Regions from separate parts of the Empedobacter sp. EJD.6dd genome, predicted to be linked through region 2. Evidence: riboswitches for the same ligand, from Rfam matches in the RefSeq annotation. Region 2 holds a riboswitch; each other region holds the start of a gene.
The links. Region 2 has a riboswitch for S-adenosylmethionine ahead of AC2I98_RS02255 (homoserine dehydrogenase). Riboswitches for the same ligand answer to the same signal wherever they lie in the genome.
Positions count from the first base shown of each region.

Region 1: linked by a shared signal. The riboswitch ahead of AC2I98_RS04650 (hypothetical protein) and the one ahead of AC2I98_RS02255 (homoserine dehydrogenase) in region 2 are both predicted to bind S-adenosylmethionine.
Region 3: linked by a shared signal. The riboswitch ahead of AC2I98_RS04785 (hypothetical protein) and the one ahead of AC2I98_RS02255 (homoserine dehydrogenase) in region 2 are both predicted to bind S-adenosylmethionine.

Region 1 is NZ_CM170667.1:988,696-999,908, reverse strand. It holds gene def (peptide deformylase) at 1-619, shown strand, start outside; gene AC2I98_RS04655 (alpha/beta fold hydrolase) at 697-1,482, shown strand; gene AC2I98_RS04650 (hypothetical protein) at 1,725-1,970, opposite strand; SAM-I-IV-variant riboswitch at 2,013-2,112, opposite strand; gene AC2I98_RS04645 (ABC-F family ATP-binding cassette domain-containing protein) at 2,181-4,070, opposite strand; gene AC2I98_RS04640 (ABC transporter permease) at 4,105-5,286, opposite strand; gene AC2I98_RS04635 (HlyD family secretion protein) at 5,293-6,285, opposite strand; gene AC2I98_RS04630 (TolC family protein) at 6,291-7,670, opposite strand; gene AC2I98_RS04625 (hypothetical protein) at 7,818-8,492, opposite strand; gene AC2I98_RS04620 (ABC transporter ATP-binding protein) at 8,552-10,351, opposite strand; gene AC2I98_RS04615 (FUSC family membrane protein) at 10,352-11,213, opposite strand, start outside.
Region 2 is NZ_CM170667.1:489,242-500,454, forward strand. It holds gene metH (methionine synthase) at 1-1,811, opposite strand, end outside; gene AC2I98_RS02250 (homocysteine S-methyltransferase family protein) at 1,799-2,797, opposite strand; SAM riboswitch class I at 2,841-2,939, opposite strand; SAM riboswitch class I at 3,384-3,482, shown strand; gene AC2I98_RS02255 (homoserine dehydrogenase) at 3,609-4,790, shown strand; gene AC2I98_RS02260 (thioredoxin fold domain-containing protein) at 4,837-5,274, opposite strand; gene AC2I98_RS02265 (TonB-dependent receptor plug domain-containing protein) at 5,271-7,331, opposite strand; gene AC2I98_RS02270 (metal-dependent transcriptional regulator) at 7,435-8,091, shown strand; gene AC2I98_RS02275 (hypothetical protein) at 8,091-8,261, shown strand; gene AC2I98_RS02280 (LIC_10190 family membrane protein) at 8,265-9,755, shown strand; gene AC2I98_RS02285 (DUF1573 domain-containing protein) at 9,770-10,135, opposite strand; gene AC2I98_RS02290 (hypothetical protein) at 10,228-10,887, shown strand; gene AC2I98_RS02295 (valine--tRNA ligase) at 10,967-11,213, shown strand, end outside.
Region 3 is NZ_CM170667.1:1,016,597-1,027,809, forward strand. It holds gene AC2I98_RS04760 (hypothetical protein) at 1-169, opposite strand, end outside; gene AC2I98_RS04765 (hypothetical protein) at 428-1,252, shown strand; gene AC2I98_RS04770 (hypothetical protein) at 1,370-2,020, shown strand; gene AC2I98_RS04775 (IS256 family transposase) at 2,044-3,246, opposite strand; gene AC2I98_RS04780 (alpha/beta fold hydrolase) at 3,402-4,196, opposite strand; SAM-I-IV-variant riboswitch at 4,490-4,584, shown strand; gene AC2I98_RS04785 (hypothetical protein) at 4,633-5,238, shown strand; gene AC2I98_RS04790 (PaaI family thioesterase) at 5,269-5,709, shown strand; gene AC2I98_RS04795 (DUF4269 domain-containing protein) at 5,709-6,236, shown strand; gene AC2I98_RS04800 (VOC family protein) at 6,325-7,011, shown strand; gene AC2I98_RS04805 (AEC family transporter) at 7,083-7,994, shown strand; gene AC2I98_RS04810 (dienelactone hydrolase family protein) at 7,995-8,741, opposite strand; gene AC2I98_RS04815 (putative signal transducing protein) at 8,822-9,238, shown strand; gene AC2I98_RS04820 (beta-ketoacyl-ACP synthase III) at 9,297-10,295, opposite strand; gene AC2I98_RS04825 (helix-turn-helix domain-containing protein) at 10,472-11,213, opposite strand, start outside.

The sequences.
Region 1 (11,213 bases), 500 kb from region 2:
CTATAAACCTTTATCTAAAGCTGAAATAAGTTTAGTAAAAGAAAAAAAATCGTACGACACATTTCGTGTTTTATTGACTACTTCGGAGGCTGACCTTAAAATTTTGAAAGCACAATCTATTGATATAGATCCAAAAGATCCTAATATAAAATTATTGGCAGATCGTATGTATGCGACCGTACAAGATGAAGCAAGTAAAGGAGTTGGGATTGCTGCTCCGCAAATTGGTATCAATAGAAATGCTGTTTGGGTACAGCGTTTTGATAAAGAAGGTGAGCCTTTTGAGTTTATCATAAATCCTAGAATTTCGTGGTATTCAGACATTGTTCGTCACGGAAGAGAAGGTTGCTTGTCTATTCCAGATATTTTTGGAAAAGTGTATAGAAGTTTAGTTCTTCGATTAGAGTATTATGATTTAAATGGAAATTTTCATGATGAAACTGTTGAAGGATTTACAGCTGTTATTTTTCAGCATGAATATGATCATTTGATCGGAACATTATTTACAGATCGAATAAAAGAACAAGAAAAATTAAATTATGTGAAAGCAGAAGTTATGAATGATGTTTTTTATTTAAAGAAAACATCAATTGACTTTGACGATGATGATGAAGATTAAATATATCTTAAAATTATCAAAAGTATTATGCTTGGCATAGTTTTTAGTCTATTTTTGTACATCTAATTATCTATAAATTGTTAGCACATACAACATACATTCATCCAACAAGTACAGAATGGGTAACTTTTGTTCATGGAGCCGGTGGAAGTTCTACAATTTGGTTCAAACAAATTCGTGAATTTCGTAAACATTTTAATATTCTTTTATTGGATTTAAGAGGGCATGGACGATCTAAAAATAATTTGAAATCACTTTTCGAAAAACGTTATACATTCAAATCTGTTGCAAAAGATGTGATTGAAGTTTTAGATCATTTAAAAATCAAGCAAACTCATTTTGTTGGTATGTCTTTGGGTACTATTGTTATTCGACAATTAGCAGAAGATTATTCAGATAGATTTAGATCTATGGTAATGGGTGGTGCAATTATGAAAATCAATTTTCAATGTCAATTTTTGATAAATGTTGGAAATACGTTTAAGCATATGTTGCCCTATCTTATTCTATACAGAATATTTGCTTTTGCCATAATGCCAAGAAATACACATAAAGAATCGAGAATATTATTCATTAATGAAGCAAAAAAATTGTATCAAAAAGAATTTTTGAAATGGTTCAAACTAACTGCAGATGTCAATCCATTATTAAAATGGTTTAGAAAAGTTGAGTTAAATATTCCAACACTTTATGTAATGGGAGCAGAAGACCATATGTTTTTGCCTTCTATACAAGAATTAATAAAGAATCATAAAAATAATTCGGAATTAATTGTGATAGATGATTGCGGACATGTTGTCAATGTTGATCAACCACAAGTTTTTAATGATAAAGTAATAGCTTATATCAATACAATAAATTAACAAAAAGCTTCAGATGTTCTGAAGCTTTTTTGTTGTACAGAGTTTATTCATAAAAATCTAGAGTTTTTATTCAACAAAGAATTATTCTCTACATTGTGATTTAACTTATACAATATTCTATTATTTTACTACTTTATGGATCTGTAACTAATTATATTTACGTTAAAATCCTTATACAAATTAGGGCGTCTTCTTGAAAAATGTAGTTCTGGTGTATTCTTTTGGATTAGTCATTTAGAAATTTATTCTAAATATTCTAATTTATTTTTATTTAACCTTACATGGTGTTGTAACGAAAAGGTATTTCCTCTTATTAAAATTGTGCAATCAAAATTTCGTGATTGCAATTCGCAGAACAATGTTTTTACGTAACATCTTCTTGCAGAATTCCACGAGCTGTTACCAACTGTTTGATTAAAGCGTTCGATTAATTCATTGTCCGTTAATTCACGGAATAATACGACAAATTCATTTTTTAGATTTTCCATTGTTTCAATTTTTAATGATAAAAACAACAGGATAGAGTGGAGAATAACCTTTTATTTTGGCGTTTGCCCTCATTCTATACCACCGTAGCGCGGTTTTGGCTCGGTTGGTGTTCTGATTTTTCAGAAACTCCTGATGATTGATAGAGTAAATATAGAAATAATTTTTTAAAACAAAAAAAGGAACTCAAAAAAAGTTCCTTTTCAATATTTTTATTCGCTTAATTCTAACCAACGAAATTCTTTTTCTTCTAATTCGTCTACAATTTTTTGTAGTTCATCTCCAATAGTTGCGATTTTGTCATAACCTAAATTTGGGTCGGAAAGTAAATTTGTTAATTCTTCTTTTTTAGCTTCAAGAATTGGTAAAGATTGATTTATTTCGTCTAATTCTCGTTGCTCTTTGAACGATAATTTTCTTGGTTTTGCTTCCTTTATTTTTTCTTTAGATTCTACTTTTTCTTGAACTACAATTTCCTTTTCAATCTTTTTATCGTCAGCTTCTGGTTTATTTTTATCCTCGATATGATATTCTGTGTACGTTCCCATATAACGAGAAACTTTACCTTCTCCCTCAAATATCATCAATTCATCTACCACTTTATCCATAAAATAACGATCGTGAGAAACAACTAATAAACAACCTTGATATTCTTCTAAGAAACTTTCTAAAACTGTTAAAGTAGGCAAGTCCAAATCGTTTGTAGGCTCATCAAGAATCAAAAAGTTTGGATTTTTATATAAAATGGCTAATAATTGAAGTCGTTTTTTCTCACCACCACTTAATTTAGAAATAAAAGTATGTTGCTGTTCTGGTGTAAACAAAAACATTTCTAAGAACTGCTCTGCACGCATTTCTTTTCCACTTGCAAGAGGAAAAAAATCTGCTATATCTTTTACAAATTCTATAACACGTTCATCTTCTTTAAACTCGATTCCATCTTGTTTAAAATGTCCAATATTTAATGTATCTCCACGTTCAATAACTCCACTATCAGCAGGTTCAATTCCTTCAAGCATTTTTAAGAAAGTTGTTTTACCTACGCCATTTTTTCCTACTAAACCAATCTTTCCTCCGCGTGCAAAAATGTAAGAGAAATCGTCTAAAATTTTCTTTTGTCCAAATGCTTTCGATACATGCTCCATCTCGATAATTTTCTGACCCAAACGTGTCATCACCATCTCTAATTTCACTTGTTGATCTACAATTTTATGCTTAGCAACTTTTTCTGTATCATAAAATGCATCGATACGAGATTTAGATTTTGTTGTACGTGCCTGTGGTTGACGACGCATCCATTCTATTTCTTTACGGTAAAGATTTTTTGCTTTATCAATTGTTGCATTTTGATTTTCGATTCGTAACGCTTTATTCGTAATATACGTTTCGTAATTTCCTGAATGCACATACAATGTTTTGTCCTCCATTTCTAAAATTTTGGTACAAATTGCATCTAAGAAATAACGATCGTGCGTTACTAGAATCAAGGTTTTATTTTCTTTATTTAAGAAATATTCAAGCCATTCTACCATTTCGATATCCAAATGATTGGTAGGCTCATCTAAAATTAGAAGAACATATCCAGTTTCGAAACTCAAATCGATTAAAAACTTCGCTAATGAAATACGCTTACGTTGACCACCAGAAAGTTTTCCAATTTTTTGATCTAAGAAATCAATCTTTAGTTTCGATAAAATTTCTTTGATTGTAGGCTCAACTTTCCAAGCATCCAAAACGTCCATTTGCCCCATTAACTCAACTAATTCAGGGTTTGTCGGATCATTCTCAATCATATTGTCGTATTGACGAACAACATCTAGAACTTCGTTCGAATGATTGAAAATATATTCTTCACCCTTTAAATTTTCGTCAAAATCATCACTTTGATCTAACATTAGGATTTTAACACCTTTATTTGGACGAACAACACCTGAGTCGGCAGTTTCTAATCCTGCTAAAATTTTAAGTAAAGTAGATTTTCCACTTCCATTTTTTGCTACGAAAGCGATTTGATCACCTTCATTTACATGAAAATTGACATCTTCAAATAAAGTTCGGATTCCGTATGATTTGGTTAGATTTTCAACTGTAAGAAAATTCATGGCTTATTATCTGTTTTGTAAGTTAAAAAAGAAATTAAATCTTTTCTGTTTCGATTTGCTTGATCGATTGTTTAGCTTTTCTTATTTTAACGATTAAAAGAGCCAAAGATAAGACAAAGCAAATACTTCCTATTACAATTAGATTATTTAAATGTGGTTGAATTAGTGCTGGATCACCTTTTTCGATAAAAAGAATTCGAAATATTTTCAGATAATGTGTTAATGGAATACAATCTGCAATCACTTGAATCCATTTTGGCATTTGACTTAATGGCCAAGTGAAACCACTTAATATAAAACTTGGTGTTGCAACAACCATTAAAACTTCTGTAGCTTTTAGTTGACTTGGTAGTATAATACTAACCAAAAATCCTAAAAAACAAACAGCTAAAATAAATGCAAGTGAAGAAGTGAAAAATGGCCAAAATTCTGTTTCTAATTTCATGTTGTAAAACATGCCAAACCAATAATAAAGTAGAAAAATAAAAATTGACATGAATAAGTAAGGAAATGTTTTGACAAATAAAATAGTAAATGGATTAGAAGATTTTGAAACCAATTCATTAAAAGTTTTATTCTCAAATTCTGAAGCAAATGAAAGCGCTAAACCTAATAATAAAACTTGTTGTAAAACAGTTAATAAAACACCTGGAAGCATAAAATAAAGATAATTTCCACTTCTGATATTTTGTCGAATCATTGTTGATTTGAACGGTTCGTAACTTTGTGTAGCAACATATTCAGGAACACCTTGCTTGCGAGCAGTTTCGATTGAAATTCCAGCTTTCATTGTTGTTAAAACAGTAGTAACTGCAATAGCTGCGGTATTAGATGTTAACGTATTTGATCCGTCCACAAAATAGGCTATTTCGGGTAATTTCTTTTGTTGTAAATCTGCTTGAAAATTTCGAGGAATTATAATTACAACTTCAGCTCCGATTGCTAAAGCTTTATTCTTAGAATCAAATGTTGAAGGTAAAATTTCAGCAACTTTCACTGATTCATTTTCATCTAACATCTGAATAATTTTCTGACTTGTTGTAGTATGATCTTCGTCTACAACAATTATTGGCAAATCGGTTACATTCCCTTTTTTATATACATTTCCGATCAAAATACCATACATAATAGGTGCTCCCAAGAATAAAATGGGTAAAACTGGATTCTTGAAAAAGAGTTTAAATTCTCGTATGATTAAATGAAAAATAGTTTTCATCACAATTTATTTAGCGTTAAGATCCAAAATTATATTGGCTTTTGTAAGTAGTTGAGAAGCTTGTTTAGAATTAACAGGAACAATTTTTACTTCGTATTGTGATTGTTGTTGATCAATATCTGGATAAGCTGTTGAGATATTAGCATAAGAATTGAGTGCTTTTATCGAAACAATTTTTCCCTTCAATGTCATATTATTTTTATAAGGAACTTTTAGTATTACTTCTTGATTCTTTTGCAATTGACCGATTTTATTTTCTGGAATTGTAAATCGAAAAAAAGTAGATTCTTCTAGAATTCCGTTTGCAATAGAATATCCAGCCAAAGCTAATTCACCAACTTTGAGATTGATTGTTTCTACTGTCATATTCTGAGGCGCCTTGATGTATCTTTCAGCTTCAGCAACATCTACTTCTTGTAACGCACCTAAAGCACGCTCTTTTTGCCCCAACGCCATTTCTTGCTGTTCTATGCGTGCCCCATTTTCGGCGTCAGCAAGTTCAGCTGTTGCAGCCAAATACTGATTTTTAGCGCCTTGATATTTTGCATAAACTTCATCATAACTTTGTTGCGGAACAAGACTATCTCGTAACATGTTTTTTAAACGTCGATTAGATTTTTCTGCAAAATCTAATTGTTCTTTTAAACCTGAAACTTTAGCGCGCAATTGTTTCAATTGATTTTCTGTAGCCCCTTTTTTAGCCATTTTATATTGTGCTTCTGCTGAATTTACAGCACCTTCTGCTTGACTTTTCTTTGCATCAACTTCAGGTAATTGTAAAACAAAAAGTGTTTCACCTTTTTTTACTTCATCACCTTCGTGAACCAAAATCTGATCTATTTTTCCAGGTATTTTGGTAACAACACTAATTTGATCACGCTCAATTTTTCCTTGAAAAATAGTTTGTTCGTCTTTTTTATTTTCTTTTTCAGATGACTTACAATTGGTGTAAAGTAATATTCCGGTTAGAGCAAAAATATAGTATAGTGTATTTTTCATGGTTTTTAATTTGTTAATTGATTAAACAATTCTCCAGAAGTTTGGAGTAATTCGTAAGTTTTGGAACGTTGATCTAAGATTTGTGAATAATAACCTAAATTAACTTTGTAAAAATCATTTTCTGCAGCTAAACGTTCGGTTACATCAATCAATCCTTCCTGAAAACGTTTAGAAGCAATTTCTAAATTATTTGTTGCAATGATATTTTGTTGAAGATTTACTTTCAGTTTTTCAGAAGATGTTTCGTAATCAATTTTGTTTTTACTTAATAATAAATTGAGTTTTTCTTGAGAATCTTTCAATTTATTTTCATTAATCATGATATCAGTTTTAGCTTGCGCTAATTTATTTTTATGTTGACCACCATCTAATAATTCCCATTTTGCACCAACTCCAATTAGAATATTAGGGAATAAAGAAAATTGATTCATTTTTAAGTTCACATCACCTAATAAATCAACATCTTTAAGTTTGAATCTACTTGCAAAAATCGAAGTATAATTGGTATTTGCAAAAGCAAAAACTTGGGGTAAATGTGAACCTTTTTCTTTTTGATATAAAAATTCGTATGCTTTTACCGAATGTTCGAGCGCTTTTAATTCTTTTTTATTTTCTAAGCTATAGCTTGACGAAAGAATATCAATTGGAACAAGTTCATATTGTATTTGCTGTAAATCTTCAGTAGACATATGTGTAAGCGTCTCCAATTTTTTGAAGAGTAACTGTCGATTTCCATTTAGCTCAACTTTTCTGGCTTCTAATTCTAGCATCGCTAATTTTATTTTTTCACGATCATAAGGAATTGCTAAACCATTTTGAATTGCATTTTGAACTTTTAAATGTTCTTTATCTAAACGTTTTGCTGAGTTTGTAATTAATTCTTCAACTTTACCTAATAACATTAATTGATCATAGGTTTGAAGAATATCTTTTGTTATCGTTTCTTTTTCTGCTTCTTTTAAATAGTCTAACGCTGTGCTTTTTTCTTGAATAGCATTTAATGCATTTGGAATTTGTAATCCCGAAAAAATAACTTGCGTAGCATTTATACCAATCGTAAACAAACCTGCTGAAGTATTAAATTTTTGATTTCCAGCAAACAATTCAGTAGATAATAAATCAATTGATTTGGTAGGAATGTCTATTATTCCATTTGAGTTAAGATAACCTCCCAAGGCGATTGCAGATAAGTTTGGTTGTCTTTTACCTTTTACTTCATCGTATTGATAATTGTTTTTTTCGATTTCAAGTTGTTTATTTTTCAATTCATAACTAGATTCTATAGCTTTTTCGATAGGTAATTTCAATTGAGGATCTATTAATTGTTGACCAAAAGAAAAGTAAGAGAGGAAAGAGATTAAAGAAAAATAACGGACGCTTAGCATGGCTTTGTTTTATCATAAATTTAACAAAAAATATACCATGAATAGAAATGCAATATTAGAAAAGAATTAAAATTAAAAATCCTGAAACTGTTTAAGGGTTCAGGACTTCCAAAAATTGCCAATAAGATGGCGCATAGTTCAATGTATTTAATATTTTTTATCAATAATGTCTAGCGTTTCATTTACAGATTCTTTCATCATTTTTTCTAAATAATCTGTTGAAGATTTTGTGATTGGTTCATTAATATACTTTGTTCCTCCAATAGTTTCACTATATTTTAATGAATTGTTTTTAAGATCTAAAATATTGATATAAACATATGTTTTTGCAATATATTTCAGCTTATTTGCTGGGTCAAAATCTAAGCCAGATTTTACATTAATCACAACTAAATCATCTAATTTGATTATGTTTTTAAGATCATTAAAATTTACTTGATTTACATTTTCTTTTGTAATTAATTCGTTTGGAATATTTTTTTTATCAAATTTTTCAATCATTTGATAATCATAATGATTGTCATTTAAAATTTTGACAGATTTATCATGAATTATTTTTACAAGATCAAATTTTGAGTTTAATTGTTTTAGTTGATTCTCAATTGATTTTGAATCTATATTATTATCTAATTCTTGAGAATTATGATCAAAAAAACCAATTGAATCAATATTAATTACTACACCAACTTTACTCACAGGAATATCTAAAGCACTTTCGTAAGTTAATGTATTGATGGCTAAATCTTTTGGAGCTTCCTTTTTTTGCTCACAAGATTGTGCGACGAACAACAATCCTATTATTAAATAAATTAAATTTTTCATGTGCCAACCTATTAATTGTTTTAAAGGTAGTGATTAATAATGTTTTATAATACTTTTTTTTAATAATTTTCTTCCTCGTCATCATCAAATGTTTTTGCTATTTTTTCGATGTTTAAACTCTTTGCCATTGCATCAAAAATTTCTTTATACGTACCATTCATTTTATAAACATCTTCGTGAATACCATTTTCTACAACTTCACCTTGTTTCATGACATAGGTATAATCTGCATCGATAATTTGAGAAATACTATGCGAAATAATGATCACAGTTCGGTCTTTTTTAATCGCATCTAAACTATTTTTGATTTGTTCTGTTGCAATTGCATCTAAACTTGCAGTTGGTTCGTCTAAGAAAATAATCGGCGGATTTTTAAGAAACATACGCGCTATTGCTATACGTTGTTGTTGACCACCTGAAAGTAATAACGCTTTTGATTGATAACCTTCGGGCAAATCCATAATTTGTTCATGAATATAAGCTCGCTTTGCAGCATCTTCTATTTCTTCAAAAGTTGCATTTACATTTCCGTATCGAATATTTTCCTCAATAGTTCCATTAAAAATGTGATTTTTTTGCAGCACCAAACCAATATTATTGCGTAAATATTGTGTGTCATATTCTTCTAAATCGATTCCATCTAATAGAATTTTTCCCGAATCTGGTTGATAAAATTTGTCTAATAAATTAATTACAGTACTTTTTCCTGCTCCAGATAAGCCAACCAAAGCTGTAATTTTATTGGGTTGGATGATCATATTGATGTTTTTTAAAGCTTTGTAGCCATTTGGATAGGAGAAATCAACGTTTTGGATTTCAAATTTTCCTTTCAAAGTTTTTGGGATATAATTTCCTGAAGATTCTTTTTCGTTATCTGCTTTCAAAATCCCAAAGAAACTTTCAGAATAAATCATGGCATCATTCATTTCATCATAAATTCGATGCAATTGACGAATTGGTGCCGAAACGTTATTGAACAATAAAATATGAAACATAATTGCTCCAATTGTCATTTGTCCATCAAGTACTAAATAAGCGGTTAAAATAATGATAATCACTACACCAAATTGTTCGATAAACGATTTCAATCCATCAAAAAAGAAACTTGTTTTTCGGGTTTGCATCTGATTATTCGTCAATTCTTTTTGAAGCGCAAGTTGTTTTTTTCCTTCTATATCTTCTCGGTTAAATGATTTTATCACTGTAATAGAATCAATTATACTGATAATTCCTTGTGATTTTTGTTCGCGGTAACCTCTTAAATTACGACGCCAACCACTTAATTTCTTAGCTTGTTGTTGTGTGATAATAAAATAAATAGGAACAATGCAAAGTCCAACTAGACCGACATAAAAATTGGCGTTAAACATTAGAATCAATGCAACAATTGAGTTAGCAAAAAGAGGTAAAATATCGATGAAAAAGTTTTGAACCAAACGCGTTAAACTTTCAATCCCTCTATCTATACGAGTTTGAAGTTTTCCTGCTTGATTATCTTGATTGGTATAAAAAGCCATTCTATAAGTTAGAATTTTTTCAATTATAGCTTGTGCCAAATCTTGAGAAACTAAAATTCGAAGTTTTTCACCATAATATTTTTGTCCAAATGTTATAAAAGCATTTAAAATTTCTTTCGTCATCAAAACAATTGTGATGAATGAAATGATTTTTAGGCCTTCTTTGAGTCCTTTTCCCGCTTCAACCAATCCGTTTATAGAATCTACTGTATATTGTAAAATCAAGGCATTTACTTGAGAAGTAAACGAACCAACCAATGTTAATAATAGTGTTGCAACAACTAATGATCGATAGGGTTTTACAAACGGGCGTAGATTTTTAAATAGTTGGATTATGGTCATTTATTCTTCTTTTATAGGTTGTTCTTTCACAAAAACATGTCCAACTTTTGTAAAATCATACGCAATTTCATATAAATACTCTAAAAGATCTTCAATCAATTCAGAATCATTCTGTAAAGCTTCAGTTTCAATATCAGTGTACGCTATTGTTTTCTCTTTAAACTCAATTGTTTTTGGTAAATTTTCTGTTTCATACTCACCATAAAGTCGAATATTTTGAAGCAATAATTGTAAAATTTTCTTCATTAATCTAATATGTTCAGAAGTCAGAATTACTGAATTATTCTTTTTGATAATTTTTACTAGACCAACTGAATAGGAAACAAATGATTGATTGAAAATAGTAAACTTGTTCAATTGATCTGCGTTTTCTTGTTTTCCTTTGGGTTCTGAAATAACACGTTGAAAAACCGAATTGATATTTGCCATTGCAATAAAAACATCTTTCCGTGCCAATTTATAATCTGTCGTTGAAACTTCGTTATCAGCTAATTTTTTAAAAATTAAAAATATAAACTCATAATTCGCAATCAAGGCTTTCTGAATATATTCGTTCATGCTATTTTTTTCCCATGTAGGCAAAATTAAATAACAGGAAATAAAGGCCATAAATCCTCCAACTAATGTATCTATTGTTCGTTCTTGAATAATGTACAACGAATCTTTATGTGAATAAAAGCTAAAGGAAATTAAAATATATGCGGTTAAATAAAATGTTCCAACTGCATATTTATGACGAATAAAAGTATAGGCCATTAACATAAAAAATAGCATTAAAACGAAACGAATTGCTTCTTGTGGCACGATAAGAAGAACCAAAACACCAACTAAACCACCTGCTATTGTTCCTTTTAATCTTTGA
Region 2 (11,213 bases):
TCAGCTGCATTCACTTGATGTGTAAAAACACCCAATTGATTTGGTTTGAAAGGTTTGTTTTCTTCGAAATTAAGTTGCAATTTATTAGCGCGAGCATCTTCAATTGTTAGGTATTCTTTTGCTACAGCTCTGTTTAAGAATCCTTCACGAATTTTTGTGTAATCTGTAATTGTTTCTGTAAACAGATCAGCTTGTTGTGAACCAATTAGTTTTTGACAAATAGTTACCGAACGTGAAGCGTCTAAGACATGAATTGCTTTATCATATTCTGGCGCAATCTTAACCGCAGTATGTGCTTTAGACGTTGTAGCGCCTCCAATCATTAAAGGAATGTCAAGATTAAGACGTTTCATTTCTTTAGCAACGTGTACCATTTCATCTAAAGAAGGTGTAATTAACCCAGAAAGTCCAATGACATCTACATTGTTTTTTTTGGCTTCTTCTAAAATTGTTTCGGATGAAACCATAACACCTAAATCAATTATTTCGAAACCATTACAACTCAAAACAACCGAAACGATATTTTTGCCAATATCATGAACGTCACCTTTTACAGTTGCCATCAATATTTTTGAAGGTTCTTTATCTGTTTTATTTTTTAGCTTTTCTTCTTCTAGATAAGGTGTTAAATAAGCTACGGCTTTTTTCATTACTCGTGCAGATTTTACAACTTGTGGCAAGAACATTTTTCCACTTCCAAATAAATCTCCAACGACATTCATTCCGTCCATCAAAGGTCCTTCGATTACTCGTAATGGCGATTGAATTTTATCTAAAGCTTCGGCAGTATCTTCATCTATAAATTCAGTAATTCCTTTAACCAAGGCAATTTCTATACGTTTTTCTAAAGGTAATTCGCGCCAAGCATCATCTTTTTTCTTTTCTTTGGTAATTCCTTTTAGATTTTCTGCAAAATCAATTAGTCGCTCTGTTGCATCGTCACGTCTATCTAATAAAACATCTTCAACGTGCTCTAATAAATCTTTTGGAATATCATCGTAAATCTCAATCATTTCTGGATTGACGATTCCCATGTCCATTCCGTGTTTGATTGCATGATATAAAAACGCTGTATGCATCGCTTCTCGAACTGCATTATTCCCACGGAACGAAAACGAAACATTCGAAACTCCACCCGAAACTAAAGCATGAGGAAGATTTTCTTTTATCCATTTTGTCGCTTCGAAGAAGTCGATTGCATTGCGTCGATGCTCATCCATTCCTGTTGCAACAGGGAAGATGTTAACGTCGAAAATTATATCTCTTGGATTAAATTTTACTTGATTAACCAAAATGTCATACGAGCGTTTTACGATTTCTATACGACGTTCGTAATTATCAGCTTGACCTTTTTCATCAAATGCCATAACAACAGTTGCAGCACCATAACGTTTGATTTTTTTAGCATGTTCGATAAATAATTCTTCTCCTTCTTTTAAAGAAATAGAGTTGACAATTGCTTTACCTTGAACATTTTTAAGACCAGCTTCGATGATTTCCCATTTCGAAGAGTCAATCATGATTGGTACTTTCGAAATATCAGGTTCAGAAGCAATTAATCGTAAATATTTTACCATAGAAGCAACGCCGTCAAGCATTCCTTCGTCCATGTTGATGTCGATAATTTGTGCACCACCATCTACTTGATCGCGGGCAACTTGCAAAGCTTCCTCAAATTTTTCTTCTTTGATTAATCGCAAGAATTTTTTAGAACCTGTAACATTTGTACGTTCACCAACGTTTACAAAGTTTGAATTTTCGCGTACAATTAATGGTTCTAATCCAGAAAGTTGAATTTTTACGCCTGACATGCTACATTAATTTTTCGTGGTTCATATTCTTTTGCTAAATCTGCCATCAATTTTATGTGATCTGGTGTTGTTCCGCAACAACCTCCTAAGATGTTAACTAATTTTTTATCTAAGAAAGGACGAATAAAATCGCGCATCATTTCTGGTGTTTCATCGTAACCACCAAAAGCATTTGGTAAACCAGCATTCGGATAGGCACTAACATAAAATGGCGCTTTTTCTGCCATTACTTCTAAATATGGAATCAAATCTGTTGCACCTAAAGCACAATTTAATCCTACTGAAACTAAATCGATATGCTCTAAAGAAATCAAGAAAGCTTCGGTAGTTTGACCTGAAAGTGTACGTCCAGATTTATCTGTAATTGTACCAGAAGCCATCAAAGGAACATTAATTCCTGTATCTATAATAGCATCTTGAATTCCAAAAAATGCTGCTTTTGCATTCAATGTGTCAAATATAGTTTCGACCAATAGAATATCTGCTCCAGCTTCTAACATTGTTTTCGCTTGACGATAATATACATTTGCTAATGTGTCAAAATCGACGTCACGATAACTTGGGTCATTAACTTGAGGAGAAATGGAAGCTGTCTTATTTGTTGGTCCTAATGAACCTACAACAAAACGAGGTTTTTCTGGTGTTGAAAATTCTTCACAAGCTTCTTTCGCTAAGCGAACAGCTTCTATATTTAATTCATCAACTAAATCAACCATATCATAATCAATCATCGAAATAATATTCGCATTGAATGTATTGGTTTCAATCAAATCTGCACCTGCAGCTAAATATTCGCGATGTATATCTTTTATGATTTGTGGTTGTGTTAAAACCAATAAGTCATTATTTCCTTTTAAAGAAGTGTGAAAATCTTTGAATCGTTCTCCGCGATAATCTTCCTCCTGTAAATTGTGCTTTTGAATCATTGTCCCCATTGCACCATCTAAAATCACAATACGCTCTTTTAGTATATCGTTTAATGTCATTTTCTATATTTTAAAAACCTTATGGGAAGAATTGTGAGGTAATTCCTTATCTTTCTCAATTAGAGTAGGATGTAGCACCCAACTTTACTTTGGGTTGCCAAGATATCTACGGGCCTAATCCCTCCATCTTTCTTCATAAGGTATCTGCAAAATTATTTAAAGTATTGAGAATAAAAAAATCAACAATGAAAAAAAAGAAGATTGAATTTGCTTAATAGAAATAATTTTTGTTTGAAATTATTTAAATTCCAAAATAGGTCTTTTTTGAATATTTGTTATGAAAATAATTCTTTAAATATAGATTTTTTTAGAAAAAATATTTTAATCAGTACTTTAAATTATCTGTTTTTAGAATTTTATTAATGAAAATGACTTTTAATGAAAAAAAGTTAAGATTTGTTTTTTCTTTTAAATCGATTTTATAGAAAAATATTTTCACATATCATATTTCATAGAAATAAATTCTAAAAACAAATATGAAAATTCATTGTTTTAGAAAATAGTAAAGAGTTGAAATAAAATTTATTTGGAAATATAGAATTCTTTCCCATAAATTTGCTGTCAGAAATAGTTCATTAAATATTACATTTTATCAAGAAAAGTGGAGGGAAATGGCCCAAAGAAACTTTAGCAACCTGATTAAATAATCAAGGTGCTAATTCCATCCTGTAAGGGAAGATAAATAAAGACGAAAAACCAATCATTCAATAATATTCTTTATTAAAATGGTTCAATTGTTTTTATTTACAATTGAACCATTTTTTTTTCTTCACTTTTTTCTGATAAAATCAATAAACAAAGAAATACATAAATGAAAAAAATAAATATCGGATTATTCGGATTTGGCGTTGTAGGAGAGGGGATTTATAAAGTTTTAGAAGAAAAACCACAATTAAATGCCGCTATTAAGAAAATTGTTATAAAAGATGCTACAAAACAAAGAAATGCACCAGCAAAATTATTTTCAACAAATGCTGATGATATTTTAAATGATGACGAAATAAATGTAGTCGTAGAATTAATTTCTGATTCAGATGCTGCACATGATATTATCAAAAAAGCATTTAACAAAGGAAAACATGTAGTAAGTGCTAATAAAAAATTGATTGCCGAGCATCACAAAGAATTACTTGATTTACAGGATAAAAATAATGTTTCGTTCTTATACGAGGCGTCTGTTTGTGGCTCTGTTCCGATTATAAGAAATTTAGAAGAATATTTTGATAATGATTTATTGAATTATGTTTCTGGTATTGTAAATGGTACGACAAATTACATTTTGACAAAAATGGCAAATGAAAATGAATCGTATCAAGATGCATTGAAAGCTGCGCAAGAAAGTGGTTTTGCAGAAGCTGATCCTACTGCTGATGTTGAAGGATTTGATGCAACAAGTAAATTAGCGATCATTACGTTGCATGCTTTTGGTAAAAAGATTGAAGTAGGGAATGTTATCCGAAAAGGAATTACATCTTTACAGGTAGAAGATTTTAAATACGCGAAAGAAAAAAACTATACGATAAAATTGATTGCTAATTCAAAAATCAATCATCAAACTGGAGAAATAACATCTACAATTTTACCAACTTTTGTTGATTTGAAAAAAACAATTGCGCTTGTAAACAATGAATATAATGGTGTTTTGATTGGAAGTTCGCTTTCCGATGAACAATTTTTATATGGAAAAGGAGCAGGACGTTTTCCTACATCTTCGGCTGTTTTGAGTGATATTTCAGCTTTGAAATATGATTATAAATATTCGATTCGTAAATATGAAAATCAAGAAGAAGGAGTTTTTAATCAAACAGGGAAAAAACGAATTTATATTGGATTTGAAAATCAAAACGATGATGTTTCTGAATTTTTTGATGAAATAGAAGAACGTTATCAAAGTAAAAATTACAATCATATTGTTGGTGTGATTGATATAGAAAAGCTCAAACAAAAAGAGATTATTGAAAACTCAACACTTTCGATTATAGCTTTTGAGTAAAATTTGTGATTATAAAGCCTCAAGAATTTTTTTTTTGAGGCTTTATTTATTTTATATCATCAAAATAAGTTTTCAATAAAATATGGATATTTTTAGCTTTTATTAAACCAGAATAAGTCATTTTTATTTCTAAATCTTTTGAGATTAATACCCAAAAAGGATAACTAATTTGTTCATTTTTATCAATAAATTCTTCTAAAAATGAATGAATTTTTCCGTTCGATTTATATTCTTTCTTTAGAAAAATAATAGGCTCTTTTGCTTCTGCATTTAATTCAATAAAATAAATTTTATTATTTAAAATCTGAAGTAATTCAACATCTTTTTCTATTTGTTTCTTTTGTATCATACAGTAACTACACCAATTTGTAGAAAAAAAGAGTAGAATTGGTTTAGGGTTCTCATCAAAAATTGTATTAAATTTTTCTAATACAATTTGAGCATGAAGATTTGATGTAATTAATAGTAAAATTAAATATTTCATGACTTTAAATTAAACCGAATACCTATAAAACCTCGAGTTCCTTGCATAGGTGTATAACTATAATCATTTGGCTCAAAAATTACATCATTTCTCCCTTTTGGTGGTGTAACACCATTTCCAGGTTCTCCAAACGGATCCCACCAACGCGCGATGACATCGCCTTTTGGTAAAACATTAAAAATATTTTTGATTCCACCATAGATTTCAATATTGTTTTTAAATGATTTACTTAATTGAATATTTGCAATAAAAGTTGGTTTAGAATATTCTGGACGATAGTCATTTTCAACGTGAGGTAACCTCATTTTATCATTATAATTAGTTGTGAAATCAAGCACAAACTTATTTCTGAATGTATAAGTTGCTAAGAAATTTCCAGACCATTTTGGAGCATGATATTGCACTTCTTTTACATTCTCCTCTTTTTTATAAACATCTATATAGGTAGTGCCAATTAGAATTTTTAAAGGAAAATCAAAAGTAGCATCAATGTTTAAAGAAATTCCTTTTGAAATAGCATGACCATTTAAATTATCATAAATAATTTTAGTTTCATCAGTATCTGTATCGGCAATAATTTTATTTGTAAAATAGGAGTAGAAAGTAGTTAAATCAAAATTAAAAGCTCCGAAACTAGTAGGTATTTTATAAACATAATTGATATTTACATTAAAAGATTTTTCGGGTTTTAATTCGTTTTCGAATACAACTTGTCTTGCTCCAGTTAATGCTCTGTGATCTTCTGTAAATACATTTACTACACGATATCCTGTTCCTAAACTTGCTCTAAAAATATGATATGTAGAAGGTGAAAATTTGTACGCAATTCTTGGTGAATGAATACTTTTATGTGTTTGATCGTAATCAAATCGATAACCGATTAAAAGTTTATTTGCGGAATTCAATGTCCATTCGTCTTGTATAAAAATTCCAGGAATCGGTGTGTTCATTGGATTGTTCTTGATAAGATTATTATCCACATCATATTCACCAGTACCTCGTGTATTGTCATCGTAATAGGTGTATTTAAAAGATGAACCTAATAAAATACTATGTTTACCAATTATTTTATCCCAATATGTTTGAGCAAAAAATACTTGTTGTTTTCCTTGATATGATTCGGGTCCATAAAATGAATTTTGTTGATGAAAATTATAAGAAAATTGTGTCATAATTTTTTCTTTTAGCGGTAATTGATACATTCCAATTGCTTCAAATCGATTTGTCATAATACTTTCTCCGTACATTTTGTCACTTCCTCTATGCAGTTTTCGTTCCCAATCCATTTCACCTCCCCAGCGATCTTCGTATAAATAACGAAGAGCTACAGAAGCAGTTCTACTCTCTTTTCGTTCAAAATCAAATTTATTAAAAAGTGAAATTCGGTCTTGAAGTGTAACATCGGTAAAACCATCGTTGTTAGTGTCTTTTTTATTTCCATATTTGAAATAATTAAAACCAAATAAAGCATTTGTTTTTTCGTTTAATTTGTATTTGTAACCACCATCTATATTGGTTTCTAACCATGATGTAGTGAAAAAATCTATTGATAATTTAGGTGCTGATTTAGGAGATTTTGTAATCACATTGATTATTCCACCCATTGCTTCTGTTCCATAAAGAGAAGATGCTGGACCTTTTACAACCTCGATTCGATCTACTAAAGAATTTGGAATTCCGCTCAATCCATAAACAGTTGATAAAGATGAAACAATGGGCATTCCGTCAATCAAAATCATAGTATAAGGACCTTCCATTCCGTTTATATGTATATCTCCAGTGTTGCAAACATTACAATTTAGTTGAGGTTGAACGCCATTTATTAATTGTACAGCATCGAAAAGTGAAGGTGAAGGATTTTTTTGAAAGAATTTTGCCGAATAAATTTCTATAGGAACTGGACTTTCAGATTTTCTGACGGCTTTCATTGTTCCTGTGACAACTATTTCATCTAAATTTTCGGTTGAATCCTTTCTGATTATACTGTCGTTTTTAATAAATTGAGCAGAAGAAAAGATAGATAATAGAGTGAGAGTTGTGCTTAAGATTATTTTCATAAGGATTAAATATTATTCAAATTAAAAAGTTAGACAAATCTAACAAAAATATTATTAAAAGTGAATTTAAAATATTTGTTTAATTTTCAACTATATTTGTTCTATGAATTCATTAGTCGAAGAGAATTACCTTAAAGCCTTATTTCATTTGTCAGGAAACGGCAATGGAGAAGTGAATGTGAAAGATTTGAGTAAGCATTTGGAAATAAAAATGCCTACTGTAAATAGTATGATGAAAAAATTAGCCGAAAAAGAATTGGTTATTTATGAATCATATAAACCACTTAGGTTGTCTGATAAAGGAATTTTGAAAGCTTCTTTAATTGTGAGAAAACATCGATTAACAGAGATGTTTTTGGTAGATAAAATGGGATTTGGATGGGAAGAAGTTCATGAAATAGCAGAGCAAATAGAGCATATTCAGAGTTCTTCTTTTTTTGATAAAATGGATGAATTATTAAATTATCCCAAATTAGATCCGCATGGTTCTCCTATTCCCGATAAAAATGGTAATGTTGAACAAATTAATTATAAAAAATTAGCTGAATTTAAACAAGGAGATTTAGTTGAGATTTGTGCTGTAACAGGTTCTTCAGATGAATTTCTTAAGTATTTAAATTCAAAGAATATTCAATTAAATGATAATATTAAAGTGCTTTCTGTAGAAGATTTTGATGGAACAATGACTGTTGAATTTCTTGATACAAAAGAAATTGAAACATTTAGTAATCATGTAACATCAAGATTGTTAGGTAAATAATGATTGTTCAATTAGTATTATCAACGTTATTAATCTTATTTTTTTTAGGATTTGGTTTTATTTTTCAACGATTATTTCCGAAAATAAATTCTTCAATTGCTTTCGTAATCTTAAACGGAATGATTGGAGTAGGGTTGATGAGTTTTTTGATTGCTTTTTTTCTACCTTAAAATTTGATTTATGAAATTACCTTGATTTCAATTTCAATTTTGTCGCTGATCTATCATCGTAGCGAATTAAAAAAATCACTTATAAAATTAAGGAATATTTCTACTTATTTTTATTTATTTCTCGTTTGTGGTTTATTAGTTTCTTCAACTTATCCATATATTTTAGATCATTTTGGCTATTATATTCCAACTATAAAATGGTTAGATTTTGCGGGTTTTGTAAAAGGACTTTCTAATTTTGAATGGGTTTTGGCTCAAAATAGTTTTTGGCACATTTTACAAGCTTCAGTCAACGAAAGTTTGGATATTTATTACCGACTGAATTTATGCTTATTCATTGTTTTTAATTTATATATTTTTGAATTTAAATATTATAAATTTCTTTTTTTTAATGTTTTATTCTTATTTTTCTTAAATACACCTTCACCAGACCTTCCAGTTTTTGTATTCTCAATCCTTTTGATTAATGAGTATTTACAAGAAAAAAATAAAGCTTCAGATTATCTATTTTATGCAACAATTCTATTTGTGATAAAACCAATTAGTATTGTTCTTCTTTTGTTTTTTGGAATAGAATATCTTGTTAAAAAAGAGTGCAAACATTTATTAAATGACAAAAATATTTATTTGATACTATTTGTAGCATTGTTATTTTGTAGTAAAGGAATAATAGTTTCTGCAAACCCATTATTTCCTATAAGTTTTACAGCTATAGAGAATCTTTCGTGGTCTTCACCTGAAAAAATGTATGAAATTTCAAATTTGAATGGAAAATTTATACCGCTTAAAGATTCTTTTACATTTGAAGAGGTTTCGAAAATGAATAGCGCAGAATATTTTAAAGCGATTTTATTTCAAAATTCAACAAGAACATACATTATTCTATTTATTTTTGGTTTAACATTTCTAACAACAATTATAAGTTTTTTTACGAAAAATTACTTTTTACTATTATTGGTTATTTGCTGTTGTATAAAACTAATAATAATGTTACTTATTTCTCCTCAATTCAGATTTTTACTAGATGTTTTAATCATAGATGGGCTTATATTTTTAATGTTATTTAATTTTAAAATTATTAATAAATATTCAAGAACTATTAGTTGTATTTGTGTATTGTTTTTTACAATTCTTTTAACGTTTCCTATGATGAATTTCAAATATTTTAGTAATATAAAATCATTTAGTTATTTGAAAAATATTACAATTAATGAGCTAATTTTTCCAGGTGATTATGGAGAACTTAAAGTAAAAAGTAAGAGCTTGGGTAATTTAATTTATAATTATCCAATAAATTATCCATTAATCTATTCTGCTCAGCCTCCATCTATTAGTAATTCAAGTTTGAATAGTTATTTATTACACAATGGTTATCCTCAACAAATAGATGCTAAAAATGTTAAAAAAGGATTTTATTTTGTTGAAATGAGTGAGAAAGAAAGAAAAAAGATATTTGATTTTTTAATTTCAGAACAAAAAAAACAAGCTAAATAGCTTGTTTTTTTATATTATTCTGCTTTTCCTTTTATTCTGAATATTTTTCGAGAGGATACAGGATCATTAGAAGTGACCGTAACAGATTTATTAAAATCTCCTGCTACAGTTCCACTTGAATATTTTATTGTAATATCAGCAGATTCTCCTGGAGCAATTGGATTTTTTGGGTAATCAGGAGCTGTACACCCACATGAACCAACTACACTTTTTAGAATCAAAGGTTTATCACCTGTATTTTTAACTTTCATTTTAGAAGTAACATCTGTATTCAATTTTATACTTCCAAATTGAATTTCTTCTTTTTCTAAACTAAGTGTTTGTGCAAATAAACTTGTAGCGCCTAATGCAAAAGCACCGATAAACATTAATTTTTTCATGACGATAATTAATTTATAATCAAAGTTAATTAAATATTACAAAAAGTCTGCCTTTTTTTTGTATTTTAGATACAAATTTAAATTTTACTAATATGAAAAGAATTTTTATATCAATATTTCTTTTATTCATAACTTCAGTTGATGCGCAAATGTCATCTACAGCTACTGTTAATGAATATAATTTGCAAACTATTGTTGCAGAAGTTAAGCAACAGAAATATAGTGAAGGAGTAACAAATAAAGACGAATATTTTGATGTGAATTTTTTACCAGCAAAGGTAGATGGTTTTAAAGAGAAGGAAAATTTTAGATATAATGCTTTATTAGATGATTTAGAATTTTTGAGAGATAGTTATTTATTTAAGATGAATAAATTTTCTAATCAAATTATAAGATTTGATAATGGGAAAATTCTTAAATATGTTAATTATATTGAAGGAAATACTTTAGAATCAAGGTATTTACAAGTGTTAACTCCAATTGAAGGCAAAATTGTTCTTTATAAAAATTTATCAATTGATGGAGTTGATGGGTTAGGTGCAAGCGGTTTAAATGCTTCTAATAAAAAAAATTATTTTAAACAAGATAAATTGCAAATTGGCTTTAATGATAAATTATATAATGTACCAAATTCCTCTAAAAAGTTCAATGAATTTACAGATAAGAATGTAGCTGAGATTGTAAGTACTAATAAACTTAATCTAAAAAAAGAACAAGATTTAATAAAGCTTATTGAATTACTGAATAAATAAACAAATTTTATATTATTTAAGAAATGTTGGGCAGATTGTGTAAATTTGCCCAAATTTGTTTTTAAGTCATAAATAAATAATGGAAATCGCATCAAAATATACGCCTACAGAGGTTGAAGGAAAATGGTATGAGTACTGGATGGAGAAAAAATATTTCAAATCTACTCCAGATGAAAGAAAAGCTTACACAATTGTAATACCACCACCAAACGTCACAGGAGTCTTGCACATGGGGCATATGTTGAACAATACAATTCAAGATGTATTGATTCGTCGTGCACGTATGCGCGGATATAACGCTTGTTGGGTACCCGGAACTGACCATG
Region 3 (11,213 bases), 530 kb from region 2:
TATTAATAATCATAAAGTTAGCACGTAAAAGCATAGGTTTTACAAAATCACCTTTTTGTATCCGAAATTGTCCACGTTTGTCCACATTTGTCCACGTTTGTCCAGTTGCTTTTTGAACAATACTACTTTTGAGTAAAAACAAAAACCTCGCTAACTCCCTATTCATCATAGTTAAAAAGAAAACACATTTTTAGTCGATTTTGGTCTTGTTCGACCATCGTTCGAGGATGCTTCGAGGATTGTTCGACAAAGTATGGGAAAACAGCAACTTTTCTCGAACAATTGTCGAACAAAACACGAAGATGAGTCGAAGGAAATTTGGAAGATTGTAGTTTTACAATAAAGGGTTTGATAAGAAATTTTTGATATCTTTGGGAAAGAAATAAACTCAATATTCATTTTGAATAAACTGAACTAAAATAACACGATGAAAAAATTCCTTTACTTATTACCACTTATTTTATTATGGTCGTGCAATAATGAAGATGATGTCATAATACCTGTTGAAAATAGTGCTTTTACTGCCTATCCGAAAGGTTATTTTATAGCTACTATTGATGGATATGATACAATAAAATTTGAATATCAAAACAATAAAGTAACCAAACGAATTGGTGAGTGGATACAAACTGGCATAGCGACTGGTTATAGAACCTTCTTCTCTAAATCATTTGAAACTAATGTAAGTTATACTAATAAAACTGCAAGCCTAACTAAGTTTTCTAAATTAGATTGGTATCAATATCCGAATGATACACACGTTTATAAGTTGAAAGGTCAACAAATTTCTGAGGCTACTTTAACTTACAAGGCAAGACCAAACTATACAGAAAAATATGTCTATGTTTATGAAAACAACCAGATAAAATACATCGATTTTCTGGTGACCGATCATTATTTTACAAATGATTTGAGAAGTCGTAGAGATTTTTACTTTAATGCAAAAGGAAATTTAGATAGTTTGGTTTACAGAGATGCTGACTATGATTTTTATGATGAAAGTGTCCCTCCTTACATTGATTACAAGAAGAAAGAGCGCAAAGTAACCACTTTCTCTAATTATGATCAATCGCAAAACCCATTTCAAAACTTAGGTGTTTTTACAGACTTGTATTATAAATCTTTGTCTAAAAATAACTTTCGTAAAATACAAACAAGTGAATATGACCAAGATGGGAAACCTACTCTTAGTCTTTCAGAATCTAGTTGGGATTATGAATATGTAGATGGAGAGGTAAAAGTGCTGAAATAGTACAACCGAAAGTGGGAGGATTGTAGTTTTTCAATAAAGGGTTTTGTAAAGAGATTTTGGTATCTTTGGGGGATATATAAAACATCAACTAACATTACCATTATAAAAATTATTAATATGAATAATAAAATCACAATAAAAACTGAAAGTGAAGAACATAACTTTTCAAAAGGGTTTCTTACCATTCCGTATGAAGGTCCTGAATTTACTGAATTCATCAAAAGTTTATTGGGCAAGCCTCAATCGTTAAGTAAAAAAATTTACGGAAATTTTGAGTTACACATATCTGATTTACAAAATTTTCATAATTTAATTACACAACGAATCACCCAACAAAATAATGGAAGATTAATTCAATTTTTAGCTAACATTTATTATGATGACAACTCTGAAGTTACTTTAAATTCAATAACAGAACTAGAAACTTATAATGAAATAAAACCCGTAATCTCCGAAGCTGTGAAGCTTAATTGGACATACCTAATTAAATTCCAAGATAAAGATCATTGGGAAAAGCAAGAAATAGAATTAGTAATAATATCTAATATTGAAACTATAAAAGATATTAATGTAGATATACCTTCATTTTTATTACCTAATCAAGGTCGTATAAGATTTACAATTAATCACACAGCAAGAACTTTTGCTTACGATATAGAAAATATATTATCCGCGCAAATTAATTCGCAATTAAAAAAGGATAACTATTATAAAAATGTAATTAGAAAAAATAGTGGAAAAATAGACACTATCCCATCAAGTGTGTAAGTAGAAAAGTTAGGGCTTAGATTTTATAATCTGAGCCTATTTTCAAAAATAAGCATAAATTGGTTTAAAACAATTCCCCAATTATGGATTGGCATAGTCCATTTTTTAGTGGACTCTTTGAGTGCCAGATAAACAGACTTTAAGACAGCATCATCGGTAGGAAATGACATTTTATTTTTAGTGTATTTTCTAATTTTTCCGTTTAGATTTTCAATTAAATTAGTGGTGTAAATGATTTTACGGATTTCTAGCGGAAATTCAAAAAATACGGTTAATTCATCCCAATTATTTCTCCAGGATTGAATGGCGTACAAATATTTACTTTCCCATTTTGTTGCAAAATCGTCCAAAGCAGCTTTTGCGGCGTCTTTGTTGGGTGCTGTATAAATGTGTTTCATATCGGCAGAAAACTCTTTTCTGTCTTTCCAAACCACATATTTGCAAGCGTTTCTAATCTGATGAACTACACAAATTTGAGTTTGCGATTCTGGAAAAACAGAGCGAATAGTCTGGGTAAATCCGTTCAAATTATCGGTTGCTGTAATGAGAATATCTTCAACACCACGAGCTTTTAAATCGGTCAAAACACTCATCCAAAAACTGGAACTCTCATTCTTTCCAAGCCACATGCCTAACACTTCTTTTCTTCCCTCTCGGTTTAAACCAACGGCTAAATAAATGGTTTTATTGATGACTTTTGAATTTTCTCGAACTTTAAAAACAATTCCATCCATCCAAACAATCAAGTATAAATCGTCTAACGGTCGGTTTTGCCAAGCAACAACTTCACTAGCAACAGCGTTAGTAATTCGTGATATTGTTGATGTTGAAATATCAAAATCGTACATCTCGCGAATCTGTTCTTCGATGTCCGAAACACTCATTCCTTTGGCATAAAATGAAATAATAATATTTTCTAAACCATCGATAATATTGTGTCTTTTAGGAACTAAAGCAGGTTCAAAACTGCCTTTTCTATCACGAGGAACCTTAATTTCTGATTCACCAAAAGCGGATTTTATTTTCTTGGAGTCATGTCCGTTTCGATAATTTCCATCTTTGCTTCTGGCATGTTTTTCATTGTCTAGATGACTATCTAGTTCAGCATCCAACATATGTTCAACTGCTTTCTTGTGCAGCTCCTTGAAGAAAGATGTTAAATCCTCTCCATTCTTAAAGGACTTGTAAAAATCCTTACTGTTTAATAAATCTTCTTTGTCGATCATAACTATGTAACGTTTAAAAATAATAAAAAGTTATCTCCGAAAAATTATTTGAGCTGTAAGGCTCATAATTTTTCAGAATAACTTTTCTTCTTACACAGTTTGTGTGATACTACCTAAAAATATCAAAAAAAGCTCCTTCATAGGAGCTTTAGTTTTTATGCGACATTATTAATAAACTCTTTTTCGAGGATACCGTCTACTATTTTTTCAACCTTATCGATGTTTGCTTTTAGTAATTCGTTGTCTTCTATTTGTTCTATTTCATGAAACTGCACATGTTTGTTAAACTCTTGCAGTTTGGCGTAATAACGTTTCAATTCGGCTTTATTGAACAAATTTCCGTTCTTCACATAAATCACATGTATTTTTGATTTGATGTATTGCGAAACTTCTAAAATATCGCCTCTGTTACGTGAAATATCTATTGAATAGAAAATAGATTTTAGGTACTCACTTTTTGCAGTAGGCTCTTTTACCAACCAATCTGTTGTCTTAGGACTTGCTGCTATCGGAATAATATTGAGCACCTTATTTGGGAACAAACATGCCATTTCCCACGCTAATCCTCCACCTAAATCTGCACCAATAATGGCAAAAATTTCTTGTACTTCCAACTCAAATAACGTTAACCAAAACAACACCGCCACATCGCGTGCTGTGATATGATCGCGTGGAATATAATCGTACTTGATGGTTTCTGAAACACCATTTCCAGGAATATCTATACTAATTACCGTATACTCATTCAAATCAATCGCTTTGTTTTTTCCCATGACACCATCCCAATGAAAGGTACAATCTGAATCTCCGTGTAAGGAATGATTAATCAAAATAACTGGTGCTGTTCCTAATGGAAGCCCAAATAGTTGAAATGTTACCGAAACATTGTTTAAAATTGTATTGTCCTCTAAGGGCCAAACTGGGATTGTTACTTGTTGTAAACTTTGCATTGTTTTTAATTTTATATGGGTAATTGTTGTTTTCTTTTAGTCAAAAAAAATTCCCCATCGACACTCGACAGGGAATTATAAAATATATTAAAAAATAAAATCTCTTTTTAGTATACATGACATTCCCACGTCTGGATATTCCAAACCTGTTTGCGAATCGACATATATAAGCACGTAAACTTCATTTTTTAATTACTTTGTTATTCAAATGTATAAAATAATTTTCGGCAAACAATTAAAATTTTCTTAATTATTTGTAAAATTTTCTATTTCTCGATTTTTTGTGTACTTTTACCTTGTATTTCGAATCGTAGAAAACGATACCAACCGAGAGAAGTCTCCACGGTGGTAAAATAATACGGGAGTTCATCCAAAAACAACGAAAAATCCCCTATTCTCGAAATACAATAATTGTTTTATTTTAACTATTTATTGTATGTCTCAAAACATTTCTGAGCTTAATTTAGCTCCTATTTCTGACGAAAAATTGGTTGAGTTTATTAACCAACAATTACCTATTAACAATGCTGATTTAAAAGCGCATATTGTAGAAGAGTTTAAGAAAAGAGGATTAGATTATCGTCATCTTTATAATGCGAAAACAGATGAATTAACGATAAAATTACCACTTAGCTTAATTGATGGTTGTTTGTTTGAGCGTAATATTCCGAAACCGCCTTTGGTTGGTAATTTTTATGCGATTGTGCATCGTTTGCGTAACTTCTTACAACATAGCAAAGAGCTGAACGGAAAGCGTCTTAAAACATTTCATTATATCTATGATCAGCTTTATTTGCCTTATGACGTGGTAGAAATTATTTCGGAAGATGAGATTAAAAATTTAACAGAGCAAGATGTTTTTATCACGTTTAAAAATAGCAAACAGCATTTTCCGAATGAAAAAATTATTCAACAAATTCCGCAAAACAATTTAGTGATTACAGTAGACAAAGGTAACTTTTATCGTGGTTTAGATAAAGTTATTCTGTCTCATCAAAATAAAATTATCAGAGAAGAAAACTTGAATAACGTAACTGCTTAACCTAATTTTACTTTCAACAAATCTTTATATTTGTTGAAAGTATTTTTTATGACGTCTGAAAAAAGACAACTTATCGAAGCAAGTTTTAATCGTTCAGAAACTTTAAAGTTTTATAACGCATCGCTTATCGAATGTGAAACGGATTTTGTATCAATCAAAATTCCAAAACAAGACATGATGACGCGCAAACATGGTATGTTTAACGGTGCGATGATTGCTTCTTTGGTTGATGTTTCGTCTGGTTATGCGGCAGTTTCTCATTATGAGGATGATTGTTATGTGGTAACCGTTGAGCTAAAGGTTAACTATTTGAGACCAGCTTTGGGCGATTATTTGTTATCGAAAGCGTATGTGATAAAAGGTGGTAAAAAAATTAGTACCATACGAACTGAGATTTATGTAATAAACGAAGAAACAGGTAAAGAAACACACGCTGCTACTTCTTTGGTCACGATGATGAGGATAAAATAATGCACAATTTTCTCGACATCACCTATTTAAAAAACGGAAATGAGCTGCAACAAAACGTTTATCATCTACTTAAAACGCATCGTGTTTTAGAGATACTGAATGAATATCAACCGATTGTTGTAGGAACAATTCCAATTGAAATAAATATCGAAAATAGTGATATTGATATTGTTGGTGAAGCAATAGATTTTGACAAGGCTGAAAGTTATTTAATTGAGCAGTTTTCTACCTATACTGATTTTAAAATCAATCAACAAATTAGTAATAATAAAGCGTGTTTGACGTGTAATTTCTTTATTGAATCATTCGAAATTGAGATCTATTTAGAGCATAAAAAACCTACTGAACAAAATGCTTATCGTCATATGTTGATCGAAGCGCAGGTATTAGAAAAGTTCGGAAAGGAGTTCAAAAATAACATCATACAACTCAAGAAAAATGGATACAAAACAGAACCTGCTTTTGCTAAACTTCTCCATTTACAAGGAGATCCATATGCTGCTTTGTTGGAATATAAAATAAATTAGCTATTTTATTTATCATACAATTGATTCTATCAATCTTACTTTATATTTTCTTTCGTTAAGTTAAATTATTTTTATCTAAAATCAACTCATGAAAATAAGAGAATTACAACTGTTTATAACTGATTTAGAATCTACAAAATCATTTTATACCAACACCTTATATTTTCGTTTGATTGAAGAAAATAAAACTCAATTTAGTCTACAAATCGGTTGGACGAAACTAACTTTTATTCAATCAGATCAATCTTATACTTATCATTTTAGTTTTCTTGTAGATAAAAATCAATTTGAATATACATACGAACAAATGAAAAATAAAGTGGAGATTTTAGAAATAGAGTCGAATAATCAATTTGCTTTCTTCGAAAATTGGAATGCCAAATCATTCTATTTTTATGACGGGAATGGTAATCTTGCTGAGATTATTACACATCTTGATTTAGAGTTTAATCACCGCGAAAGTCGCAGCAACTTACCTGTTTTAGGTATTTCTGAAATTGGTTTACCAACAACAGATATCAAAGAAGTTAATCAAATTTTAGAAGAAAAAACAACTTCGAAATTTTGGAAAGGAGATTTCGAACGATTTGGAACAAATGGTTCTGATGAAGGAAAAATATTGTTGCCTAACTATTTAATAAAAGAAACATGGTTTCCTACGAATATTAAAATCGTTCCTGCTCCATTTATAGCTATTTTGGAAAATAATTATCATTATGCTAAAGTTATTTTTGATAATAATAAATTAAATATATCTAATCTTGCCACTGTATAAAAAATAAACATCGTTTTAAAAAACGATCTTATCAATCCAATTGTAAATTTGCATCTTAATTCTTCACCAAAATGGTCAATTTTATCTTAATCGCAGTGTGCATAATTGCTGGAATGGTTTTTAAAGCCACAAAATCTATAAATCCCGATGCACATAAAGGTATTAATACATGGATTTTGTATTTGGCTTTACCTGCAGTTTCATTTAAGTATTTACCAAAAGTAGAATGGTCGCAAGAAATGCTTTTTCCTATACTTTCCACAGTCATTATAGCAGTTGGAAGTTTGTTTTACATGAAATTCTACAGCAAAGCAAAAGGATATTCGGAACGTTCGCGACGCTCATTAGAATTAGCAAGTGGATACAGCAACACCTCTTTTATTGGCTTTCCTTTGATTGCGGCATTTTATGGTGAACAATATTTGAGCATTGCAATTATTTGTGATCAAACCATGTTCTTGTGCTTATCTACTATCGGAATCGTATCGGCATTAAAAGGCGGAAGCAATGGTTCTGGAGCAATAGACAGCAAATTTATATTGAAACGTCTATTTACCTTCCCTCCATTTTTGGGTTGTATAAGCGCATTGATTTTATCTCAGTTTATCGATTTATCTCCAGCCGAACCTTTCTTTGATAAATTAGCCGCAACTGTTGGTCCCTTGGCTTTGTTCTCGGTTGGATTACAATTAAAATTTAATGGTTGGAGAAAACTATGGTCTCAAATTTCAATGTCTATGGTGTATAAATTGATGATTGCCCCAGCTGTTGTTATGCTTTTAGCACTTGTAATTGGCATAAAAGGTGATGTGGCTAAAATCTCTATTTTCGAGGCTGCAATGCCAACTCTTGTCACATCAAGTATTATTGCAGAACAATTTAAACTAAACACCAAGTTGACCAATTTGATTATCGGAATTAGTATTATTGTTGGCTTTTTTACTTCTGCTTTTTGGTATGAGATGATTGAATTGTTTATATAATTATTTCAAAATCTCTTTTAAGAACAGCAAAGTATGTTGCCAAGCTCTATCTGCCATTACTTTATTGTAATCTGGTGATTCTGGATTTGTAAATGTATGTTTAGAATTAGCATAGGTTATCATTTGCCAATCTGTTTTTCCTTCGTTCATTTCAAGCACCAAATTTGTAATATCTTCTGGTTTTACAGATTCGTCATCAGCTGGATGTTCTACTAAAACTTTCGTTTTAAGAGAAATATTTTTACGAGCCGGATCTTTTGCTAATCCACCATGAATAGATACAACACCAACAACCGGCAACTGACCACGAGCAGCTTCTAAAGCTCCTGTCCCACCAAAACAATAACCAATTACAGCAATTTTACTTGGATCTGCACCTGCTTTTATCAATTCTTTCAACGCCAAATCTATTCGTTTTTGATACGCGATATAATCTGTTTTGTATTTTCCAGCTATCATAGCCGCTTCTGCATTATCTTTAGGATTATTTCCTTCGCCATAAATATCTGCAATAAATGCAATATATCCTTCTTTAGATAAATCTATAGCTGCTTGTTTAGCTTCGTTATCTGCCCCTTTCCACGCAGGTAAAATCAGAACTCCAGGTAATTTTTTTGTTGTATTATCTGTTACTAAACCATTCAATTTTTGTGAACCATCTTTATAAGCAACTTGTTTCAGATTCTGTGCATTTGTATTTGACATCATTAAGAGTATTAAAACGAAACATCGAACTATATTTTTCATCTTCAAGAAAATTTAAAACATTAAGATAAAAAGAACTAATTTTATAACTGATATACATCTCAACATTTAACACTATTGTTATGGAACTAATTACATTAAAAACATTTGAAAGCCCTATCGAAGCACATATTCTACGTTCTAAATTAGAAAGTGAAAATATAGATGCATTTGTTTTTGACGAGCATTCTGTTGGTATGAATCAGTTTTTATCTAATGCAATTGGTGGTGTTAAAGTAAAAATTAATAAAGAGGATTCTGACAAAGCGATGAAAGTTTTAAAGGAAATTGATGCTTCAAATTACACAAACGATTTGGACGAAGTAATTGTTTGCCCAACATGTGGAAGTAATGAGTATTACAGCAATTACAAGTCGATGAAAGGTGGAAAAGGCTTACTTTCGTTATTATCTTCTATCATATTTTGGGTTTATCCTATTTATTACAAAAATGTGTTCAAATGCAAGAAATGTGGTGAAGAATTTAATGGCTTAGAATAAAAAAAGAACGACAATTTCTTGCCGTTCTTTATGAACAAAAATATATGATTTTTATTGATTAAATTGTCCAACGCAATAAACTTGCTCCCCAAGAGAAACCAGCTCCAAATGCTGTCAACATCAATAAATCTCCTTTCTTTAATTTTGATGTATTTTCCCAAATACATAACGGAATAGTAGCTGCAATTGTATTTCCGTAATTCTCGATATTGATTAATGTTTTACCTTCCTCAATATTAATTTCGTTTCCTACGGCGTCAATGATTCGTTTATTTGCTTGATGTGGTACCAACCAATTTACATCTGAAACTGTAAAATCGTTGCGTTTCAAAACATTTAAACATGTATCACTCATGGATTGAATGGCATTTTTGAAAACAATTTTACCATCTTGTTTGATATATCGCTTCTCATCAACCAATAATTGAGAACTTGCTGGATACAAAGATCCTCCACCTTCAATATTTAAGAACTCTTTACCAGTTCCATTGCTTAACAACAATGCATCTAAAATTCCCTCTTCGTTTGTAGGCTCTAACCAAACCACTCCAGCTCCATCACCAAATAAGATATTTGTTGAACGATCTTTAATATCAACATACGCACTGATTTTATCAGCACCAATTACCAATACATTTTTGTAACGATTACTTTCTATTAAAGAAGCTCCCATATCCAAAGCATACAAGAAACCTGAACAAGCAGCATTCATATCAAATGCCCAAACATTCTCTATTCCTAACTTTTCACATACAATATTTGCCGTAGCAGGCATCAACATATCTGGTGTAGAAGTAGCAACAATCAATGCATCAACATCTTTGATGTCTTTATTGTAGGTATCAAGTAAATTGTGAATCGCACGAACAGCCATATCAGAAGTTGCTAAACCTTCCTCTAAAATACGACGTTCTTTAATTCCAGTTCTTTTTACTATCCATTCATCAGAAGTATCTGTAATTTTTTCTAAATCAGAATTAGTTCGTTTATTCTCTGGCACATAACCACCAATTGCAGAAATATGTGCAAATATTTTTTTTGTAAAGTCTACCTCCATAAAATTCTTTTCAACCAAATTTTACGAATTAACAGTCTACCAAAAGACGCATCAACTAAAATTTGAGCAACAAAGGTCTGTCCATTTTAACAAATTTGTTAGCGAAATAAACGTAATAATTTGTCAAAAAGACGTTTTTAGAAAAGTTTCACATTTACATTGATTTAGGTTAATTTTTATGTTGAAGCCACGAAAGTTGTAGGCGAAACACCTGCATAGTTTTTGAAAAATTTACTAAAAACTGAGGTATCTATAAAATTTAATTCCGTTACAACATCCGAAACACTATATTTAGGGTTTTTAAGCAATACTTTTGCTTCTAATACGATGGCTTCAGCAATAATTTGTTTAGGTGATTTATTAAAGACTTCAACAATAATTTTAGTTAAATGCTTGCGACTAATAAACATTTCATCTGCATAAAACTGAACATTACGTTGACGACGAAAATGTGTTGAAACTAAATACAAGAACTGCTTCGCTAACTCTTCTTTTCTCACTTCTTTCGTTGTACTTTTAGCCATTACAGCTTGGTTGTAGTAATTTCCCATTTCGTACATCAACACCGAAAAATGATGTAACACCAAATCTTTTGCAAAGATATTATCGTTTTTAATGGTGTATTTACTGATTTTATTCAAATTGTAACGCATGTCTCGTACAATCTTTTTATCTAATGAAATAATTTTAGGATACTTGGACGACAAAAACTCAACTAAATTATTCGATTTTACATGAAAACCAGCTTCAATAATCAAATCCGAATCAATAAAAATAGCTTGCACAGCAAAATCGACTGAATGCTCTATAATTTCAAACAATTGCCCTGGTAGAACAACGATAATATCATCACGCTTAATCAGAGTTGGTTCTAAATTTACCGTGATTTCACAAGTACCTGCTGTAATTAAAATCAAT